Regions from separate parts of the Desulfitibacter alkalitolerans DSM 16504 genome, predicted to be linked through region 1. Evidence: riboswitches for the same ligand, from Rfam matches in the RefSeq annotation. Region 1 holds a riboswitch; the other holds the start of a gene.
The links. Region 1 has a riboswitch for cobalamin ahead of K364_RS0117575 (cobyrinic acid a,c-diamide synthase CobB). Riboswitches for the same ligand answer to the same signal wherever they lie in the genome.
Positions count from the first base shown of each region.

Region 2: another riboswitch for cobalamin. It lies ahead of K364_RS0121385 (4Fe-4S dicluster domain-containing protein); the one in region 1 lies ahead of K364_RS0117575 (cobyrinic acid a,c-diamide synthase CobB).

Region 1 is NZ_KK211103.1:220,476-225,188, reverse strand. It holds gene K364_RS0117585 (aminotransferase class V-fold PLP-dependent enzyme) at 1-843, opposite strand, end outside; gene K364_RS0117580 (selenium metabolism-associated LysR family transcriptional regulator) at 840-1,742, opposite strand; cobalamin riboswitch at 2,010-2,185, shown strand; gene K364_RS0117575 (cobyrinic acid a,c-diamide synthase CobB) at 2,383-3,768, shown strand; gene cbiD (cobalt-precorrin-5B (C(1))-methyltransferase CbiD) at 3,808-4,713, shown strand, end outside.
Region 2 is NZ_KK211106.1:106,258-110,970, forward strand. It holds gene K364_RS0121375 (MoaD/ThiS family protein) at 147-494, opposite strand; gene K364_RS0121380 (aldehyde ferredoxin oxidoreductase family protein) at 481-2,373, opposite strand; gene K364_RS0121385 (4Fe-4S dicluster domain-containing protein) at 2,374-2,655, opposite strand; cobalamin riboswitch at 2,741-2,921, opposite strand; gene glsA (glutaminase A) at 3,127-4,092, shown strand; gene K364_RS0121400 (DUF378 domain-containing protein) at 4,151-4,354, opposite strand; gene K364_RS0121405 (cation diffusion facilitator family transporter) at 4,635-4,713, shown strand, end outside.

The sequences.
Region 1 (4,713 bases):
CATTTCATGCTGCCTGATTTTCTCCAGGCCGGTTCTCTTTATAAACTCAAAACCTGCAGTCAGGCCCATTATTCCAGGAGTATTGGGCGTACCGCTTTCCAATCTATCGGGAAATGCCTCAGGCTGCTCCAATAGATGAGATTTACTTCCCGTACCTCCCAGAATAAAAGGCTCCAGAACTGTTTCATCGTCCATGTCAATGCAAAGTCCTCCAACGCCTGGAGGTCCAAATAGCCCCTTATGCCCCGTAAAGGCCAGAAAGCTTAGATTTAACCTTTTCATGTCAATTGGTATGCTGCCGGCAGTTTGAGCTGTATCCAGCAAATATAAAAGACCGTGGTCACCTGCAATCCCGCCTATCTCTTCTGCAGGCTGCAGGCTGCCAAAAACATTTGAGGCATGATTTAGGACAATAAGCTTTGTATTAGTTTTAAGTGCCTTCCTGATTTTATCTGGATTAATAAAGCCGTCTCCATCTGCTTTGACGGTGGTATAATCAATTATTCCAGATTTTTTGAGAGCTTCCAAGGGACGGGCAACTGAGTTATGTTCTATGCTTGATGTGACAACATGGTCCCCCTTTTTTAAAACCCCTCTTAACACAAAATTAATGGCATAGGTTATGTTCATTGTAAACACAACCTTAGCCGGGTCAGGGCAATTAAAAAAATCAGCTATAACCTCTCTAGCTGCTAGGAGCTTTCTGCCGGCTTCCAGACCTAATCTATATCCTCCCCTGCCGGGACTTACACCTATAGTATTAAAATATTCATTTATTGCCTGAACTACTGTGGGTGGTTTGGGATGGCTTGTTGCTGCATTATCAAAATATACCTGTCTCATATCTTATGTGCCTCCTGATAGCCTGGTTTGCAAAATTTAATAAATTCCAGATTAATGGGGGATAGGGTTTTAGTTTTATTATAGGCTATATAAAAATTGCGTGTAGCAGGCATTTCCAGGATTTCATAGGTGTTAATTAGCTTGCTTTTTGCATAATCTCTTGCAGCAATTTCTGAAATAATGGAAAATCCCATGCCTTCCTTAACACCCTGCTTGATGGACTGGACATTATCAAAATATCCAATGACCTTTAAAAGAGACAATTCCAGCCCCGAAGAATGCAGTACCTTTTCTATAAATGCCTGGGTTCCTGAACCTGGTTTTCTAAAGATGAAGTTGTTATCTAACAAGCTGGTTATGGATACGGGAGTATCAAGTTTGATATTTGCAGGTGTAATAAGAACCATCTTTTCCTCGTGAATAGGAATGAATTCCAGTTTATCAGCATAAAAAACCTCACCCAGCATTCCAATGTCTGCTTCGCCATTAACCAAAATATCTGCTACTCCCAGAGAATCCTTTTGGGTAACGGTAAAATTTGTTCCTGGAAACCTTTTAATGAAATTTGCAATTAAAGCTGGAACCATGTATTGATTAGGCACAGTACTAGCGGCAATATTTATTGTGCCTACGGTTTTGCCGGTCCAGTCCTTCAGATCCCACATGGCCTTTTCCTTAATGTTTAGTATCTCCTTTGACCAGTAATATAATCTTTGTCCAAAGGGTGTGAGAGTAACTCTTTTGCTAAGTCTATCAAAAAGCTTTTGACCAAAGTATTTCTCAAGGCTATTAATATGTGTGCTAACTGTTGATTGACTTAAGAATAAACTGTCTGCTGCTTTAGAAAAACTCTGATGTTCAGCAACCTTAACAAAAGCCATTAACTGATGAAACTGCATAATAACCTCCATAAAAGAATTATCTCTTTTTATTCCATTTTATTGTATCTATTGTCTCGATATAATTCAATTGTTTTTTTAGATTAAGGTGTTGCTTTAAAGCTTGGTTGAAGGACCCAAATTATTTAAAAAAGAATGTCATTGAAAGGTTACTGTTTTCCGGCAATACTTTTTTTGCAGTGAAATCATTAAATAGAATAAAAATCACATTAGTACAAAAGTTACCTTGTCTATTTGACCATGTTTACGTTATAATAGGTATAATCTGAATATATTTTAAGAATAGGTGCCCGTTAGGGTTAAAAGGGAAACCCGGTGCAATTCCGGTACGGTCCCGCCACTGTAACCAGCTACAATCCGTATCATAACCACTGAGTCTTCGGGAAGGGATACGGGGAGGATTATCTGGAAGTCAGGAAACCTGCCTGTTTTTGAAGTTACATGAAAGACCCTCGAGGAAAGTGGTCAAATGTGGCAATTTCTAAGAATATTGCTTCTACCCTTGGGGTAGAAGTTTTTTTAAATTTGGGGACATTCCTTGACAAGAGGCTAGACAAATGATGCACACCAAAGCAAGGTTTTGGAAGTGTTATTCTGACTTCTGACTTCTGAAGAGGTGTGTCCCCTGGAGGTAGAAAACATGAGCTTCCCCCGTATATTGATTGCAGGTGTACAAAGTGGAGTTGGCAAGACGACCCTTACCCTGGGATTGTTGGCTGCTTTAAAAAGAAGGGGCATCAAGGTACAGCCATTCAAGGTTGGTCCCGATTATATAGATCCTGGGCTGCATTACCATGCAGCTGGTGTCAAAAGCCATAATTTAGACAGCTGGATGGGCAGTGAGGAGGTTGTTAAAACAGTCTTTGCTAGAAATGCCCAAAATGCTGATATTTCTATAATAGAAGGAGTGATGGGGCTATTTGACGGTGCCAGGGGAGAAAGGCTAAAGGGCAGTAGTGCTCATATAGCCATGATCTTAAAAGCACCTGTAATCCTGGTGGTTAATGTTAAGGGAATGGCCAGAAGTTGTGCAGCATTAGTTAAAGGCTACAAGGAGTATGTTTCTGGATTGGACCTCAAGGGAGTTATATTAAATAATGCAGGCAGTGACTACTATAAAACAATATTAGCTGGGGCCCTGGAGGATGAATTAGGAGTAAAAGTGTTGGGCTGCCTGGCAAAGAATAAGCATATAACCATGCCGGAGAGACATCTGGGACTGCTTCCAGCTGAGGAAAACAATGAATTAAGTTCAGCCATCAGCTTAATGGCAGACTTAGCTGAAGCCGAGGTTGATGTGGATGCACTCCTTGCAGCAGCCAGGGCCTCTGAGCCTGTAGAATTTAAAGAGTATAATAGTTCGAGCACGCCTCGCAATCAATATAAAAACACCTTCATTGGAGTGGCAAGGGACCAGGCTTTTACCTTCTATTATCAGGATAGCCTTGATTATCTCCAGGAGCTAGGGGCCAGACTTGTATATTTTAGTCCCCTTAAAGACTCCTCTGTACCAGATGTGGATGGGTTATATATAGGCGGCGGTTTTCCAGAGATGTTCATTAAAGAACTCTCTGAGAATCAATCCATGATTACCTCTTTACATAATGCCCATGACAAGGGGCTGCCCATATTTGCAGAATGTGGTGGCTTCATGTATCTTACTGAAAAGGTTGTGGATTTTCAAGGTAACAGCTGGCCTGGTGTAGGGCTTGTACCTGTTGAAGTGAAAATGACAAATAAACTGGCTGCCCTGGGATATGTCAAGGCATCAGCCCTGAAAAAATCCATTATTGGAGATTTGGGTGATGAAGTAAAGGGCCATGAATTCCATTACTCTGTCATGTCAGGAATACCAGAAGAAGACAGCGCTTTTTCTCTTGTTGGGGGCAAGGGTGCTGATTATAGAAGAGATGGATATGCCAGAAGAAACCTTTTTGCATCTTACGTCCATATACATTTGCGATCAAATCCAAAGGCAGCCCTGAATTTCCTGGATGCATGCCGGGAGTTAAAGCAAAGAAGATAAACTATTAAGTTAAAATACCAAGGGATGGAAGTGTAGCTGGTGGTCATAGATAACAACAAGGATGGGAAAAAGCTGCGCTCTGGATACACTACTGGAACCTGTGCTGCAGCTGCTGCCCAGGCAGCCTTGAAGCAATTATTAGAGCTAAGAAAACAAAAAATACACAATTTAACTCCAATAATCTTTCCAATTCATGTTGTTGCAGTTGATTTGCCCCAGGGAGGTACTGTCAGCATTCCCATAAAGAGCATAACTGTTAAGGGAGATATAGTAACAGCAGAGGTTATAAAGGATGCGGGAGATGACCCTGACATTACCAATGGTACAAGTATCTGTGCGTCTGTAGAAATCCTGGAGGCAAATTCTTTAGAGATACTGGAGCATAATAATGAAATAATTCTCCTTGGAGGAAAGGGTGTTGGCAGGGTAACCAAGCCTGGGCTTTCAGTACCAGTGGGGGAGCCAGCAATAAATCCTGTGCCCAGGAGGATGATTATACATGAGGTTAAAAAGCTTCTTCCCAGGGGTAAAGGAGTAAAGGTTACAATAGCAATTCCAGAGGGGGAAAGGCTTGCAAAAAAGACATTAAACCCCAGACTTGGTATTGTTGGCGGCATATCAATACTAGGCACCACTGGGATTGTCCGTCCCATGTCTGAGGAGGCATATGTGGACTCCTTGATACCACAGATTGACCAGGCAGCAGCCCTGGGACATAGCCTGATAGTTCTGACACCTGGTGGAATGGGTGAAAAAAAGGCCGTTGAATTGGGAATGCCCAGGGAGGCTGTTGTTCAGACAAGTAATTTTATAGGGACAATGCTTAAGGAAAGTGCTAAAAGAGGTATCAAGGGAATACTCCTCTTTGGCCACATTGGCAAGATTATCAAGGTGGCAGGGGGCATTTTTCACACCCACAGCAAAATAGCAGATGGCCGAAGAGAA
Region 2 (4,713 bases), on a different contig from region 1:
CCCTTTCTCAACGTCTTATCATCATAACTGTATTATTATAACATATTAAAAAGGAGCCGCGGCCCCTTTTTTGATTTTTAAAATCACTTCATAATATATATTCTCTATATGGACTTCTCTACAAAATAAATATTTCCTCGCTTGTACTAACCTCCAACTAATAGTGGGGAAGTAATTATTATTTCTGTATATTTCTTGCCTCCAATTGGAGGTGATTTTGTTTTAAACTCGGAATAGTTTTTAGGAAGTGGCATTCGTTTGCCGTCAACAAGTATCCAAAAAATTGGTTTAAAATTATAATCCTTATCAAATATTTTATTCGATAGTGCTGTGCCATACTTGTTTATCAGGGTAGTTAATAACTGGGAAAGGTCAAAGCTGGAATTAGGCTCTATTGTAATCTCCTCTTCAAGCCTTCCCGCTGCAACTGCATAAATGGAATAATACCTTATCTTGATTGTAAAGAATTCCTTTTTCATTTTAATTCCTTTCATTTTCTATTCCTAATCTTTTAAGGGTTTCTAGAGTTGGGTATCCAGTTTCCATGCTCCAACCGCGGCGTTGGTAATACTCATCAAGCATTTTATTATAATCCTCTGCAGATAGTCTTTCACCCTTGTTTGGCCCATTGGCAATGGGTTCCTCCATGAGCCTTCTTGGCGGAAGGTCGTGTTGTCTGTTAATGCCCCTGGTACGGATACCAATTAGCCTTTCTAAATTCCATATGCGTTCCCCAATTAGCTCCAATTCTTCAATGGTCATATCCAACCCTGTACCAGCTGCTAGCAGGTCCCTGAAATGCTTGGGCTTAAGGGGTTTAAGTGCTATTCCCTCCAGCTTGCACAGCCCTAATGAATCTACTATACAGTGCCAATTTTCATGCCAGATCATCATTTTAGCTTTGGATGAGTATTCCTTCCAGTATTCTGGAGTTATTTCTATTCCCAACTCTTCCTTAATATCATCCTTATAGATTTCAGGTGCTACTTCATACAGGGGCAGGCCTTTTAAATGATCTCCACCCCTGGGTGAAACTGCAAAGGACAAGGCCATGCCCTTGGTTCCTCTAACATCAACTGCAGGGTAATCCATGCCCTTGCTGTGAATCACAAAATCCAGGCCGCCAATTTTTGTGGCTGCATGGTAGCTGCCCTCTGCAAGCAGGTCGCCAATACCCCTGCGGTGGGCAATAAGATCAATGACTTTGTTTATCATCTGGTGATTACCCCAGTTAAGACTTTCGCCATCAAGGTCAGATGTTTTGATAATGCCCTTCTCAAAACATTCCATTGCCCAGGCTATAACATTACCTGTAGAGATAGTATCTAACCCCAGCTGGTTGCACAAGGTATTGGCCTTTAGTACTGATGGCAGGTTAGAGTTGCCGCATTTTGAGGCTAGCGCTGAGATGCTTTCATATTCAGGTCCTTCGCCCACGGTGCCTGCATATTCGCCTTCAGTTACTTTATAAAATCTGCTGCAGCTGACTGCACAGTTAAAGCAGCCCTTATGTTTAGTTGCGTATTTCTGGAGAAGGATTTCTCCGCGAAGGCTTTCGGCCTCTTCAAAAGCTGATAGCTGAAAGTTTTTTGTTGGAAGAAAGCCCAGCATCTGGGCTAGACCAGTAATTGCAGTTGTTCCAAGGGTTGAAGAAACCTCATACATTGGATCATTTAGGATGTCTTCCTCGCATTTATGTACAGTTTTCAGAAACTTATCAGGGTCCTTAACTGTAATACCCCTTGTACCTTTTACTGCTATTGCCTTCAGGTTTTTTGAACCCATGACTGCACCCATGCCGGTCCTGGCTGCTGCCCTGCACAGGTTATTGATTATTGCTGCAAATTTTACCAGGTTCTCTCCTGCAGGCCCTATAGAGGCAACCTGTGCTGTATCCTGGCCCAACTGCAGTTTAATTTCCCTTTCAGTCTCCCAGGTTGTTTTGCCCCAAAGTAGTGCTGCAGATTTGATCTTAACCGTATCATCATTTATCCAGATGTAAACAGGTTCTGGGGCCTTACCGGTTATTACAAGATGATCATAGCCTGCATATTTCAATTCTGGCCCAAAGTGCCCTCCTGAATTGGAGTCACCAAATATTCCAGTTAAGGGAGAAAGGGCTGTAACTGTATACCTTCCTGAACATGGAGCTAATGTACCGCCTAGAGGGCCTACCCCAATAATTAGTGGATTATCTGGACCAAGAGGATCAGTAGCTGCATCTGTTAAATCGTAAAGAAGCTTGGCGTTTACGCCAGATTGCCCCAGGTAGGATCTTTTTAGTTCTTCGGGAAGCTTTTCATGCCTGATTTCTCCTGAAGTGAGATTAATCCATAGGATTTTACCGGCATATCCATATTGAAGTTTATTCATTTAGATCACTTCTCCTTCTAAAGTTATAGCTCCAAATAAGCAGGTTGTCACACACAGGGGAACATTATTCCCCTTTTCTTTAGGATGTGCTTTTCCACAGAAATCCTGGTAGCATGTTTGGTTGATTACCGGGTAGTCCCTGCCCTCTTCTTCAGATTTAAAGATTTTAATTCCCGCAAGGCGTGGATTAGTCATTCCTGAAGTGGTCCAAGAACAAGCTGCCTCACATCTTCTACACCCCCTGCATTTTTGTTCATTAATTTTAAACACCATCTTGTTCAATTAAACTACCTCCCATCTTTTTATAATAAAATAAAAAAGTCCTCAACTATATCAATAATAGTTGAGGACTTTGCCATCACCCTGCATACTTCTTGGATTACAGGCAGGTCTCCTGGCTTCTGGATCATCTTTGCTTATCCCTTCCCAATGCATAATGCAGAGGTGGTTGTGATAAGGTTATCCCCAGTTACAGTGGCGGGACCGCTCAGGATTTAAACCTGATTCTCTATTCTCCCTATATGGGCACCTGTTATCTGCGAGTATTTTTTAATTGTACTTCCCTAAATTTTGCTTTTTGCTTAACTTTACTTGGCATCCCTATTAGGCATCCATCAATATCCATCATATTTATCATAAAATATTATTCGACATCCACCATATAATTCCTGCTTTTAGAAGAAATATCTTATACATCATTAAAATAAGAAATGAACAAATTATTAATAAAGTTTACAAAGAGGGGAGCAGGCTATGATATCTTCTAGGGAAACACTATCACCAGAAGCCCAATTAGCTGAATGGGTGGAAATGAACAAAAAAATAACTTCACAGGGTAAGCTGGCTACTTATATACCAGCATTAGCAAGGGCAAACCCCCATGATCTGGGGGCAGCCGTAGTAGGTATAAACGGACTAGAACTGACATCCGGCCAGTGGCATGTTCCCTTCACCTTACAAAGCATTTCAAAAATACTAAGTTTACTAGTGCTCCTTATGGAGCAGAGCTTTAAGTATATATTATCAAAAGTTGACATGGAGCCTACCGGTGACCCCTTTAATTCTATTGCCAGACTGGAAACAGTTAAGCCTGGCAGGCCCTTCAACCCCTTTATTAATGCAGGTGCCATTACAGTTTGTTCTTTAATTAAGGGTAAAAATGTGGATGAAAGGCTGAATAAAATACTAGACCTGATCTATAGATGTACAGGCAGGTGGCCAGACCTTAACCATGAAGTATTATTATCAGAATGGGAGACTGCTGACCGTAACAGATCTTTAGCCTATTTTCTAAAGGACATGGGTTTTCTTGGAAATGATCTGGAGCAGACCCTGGAATTGTATTTCAAGCAGTGCTCCATAGAAATAAACAGCCTGGAGCTGGCATGGATAGGGGCGGTCCTTGCTAATAGCGGCCGTCACCCTGTTAAAAACACACAAATAGTACCTGGTGAAGCTGCCAGGATAGTTAAATCATTAATGTTTACATGTGGAATGTATGATGCATCGGGGAAATTTGCAGTTTCTGCAGGCATACCCTCAAAAAGTGGTGTGAGTGGAGGAATACTGTCAGTATACTCCTCAAATAAAGCCAGCCTGTTTAAAGAAGGATGCGGCATAGGCATTTATGGGCCGGCACTTGACGAATACGGAAACAGCATTGCAGGAATTCAGCTTCTTAAAATGATTTCTAAAGCATGGGAAATGCATGCTTTTTAAGGCAGAACACCTTAACTAACTATAAGTTGGTTAAGGTGCTGCCGCAAAAACTATACTATTATTTCACTTCTGTTTTTGGTCTTACAAGTAGGGAAATGGCCCATATACCTGCAACGCCAACCAGGGTATAAATAATTCTGCTTAAAACAGCGCCCTGGCCGCCAAAAATTGTGGCTACAAGATCAAGACCTAATACACCAACCAGCAACCAATTTAGGGCACCAATTATAACTAAAATAAGGGCTATCCTGTCTAATGACATATTATTGATTTCCTCCTTTCATGTGTTGACCTGTAATAGATAACAGGTTACAATCATAATATCTCCTAAAATATAGAAAAGTATTCACTAAATTAACCCAAAAAGTTTGACAGAACAAAGGTTTTATGCATAAAATGTAGTTGACTTAAAAGAATAAGAGAATGTGGTCAGATTTATTTTATATAAATTGGGCTTTATGCAGCAGGTATACCTGCGGGACCTTTCCTGCGGGTATTTTATTTGTTTGCTCTTGCAATTGGTGAAGGAAGGGGGGCATTGTGTGGAAACGTCTCATCCAAGTGGAACTGATAAAGATAATTTTGATAAAAATAAATATGGAGAAAGGGTTTGCCTTCATA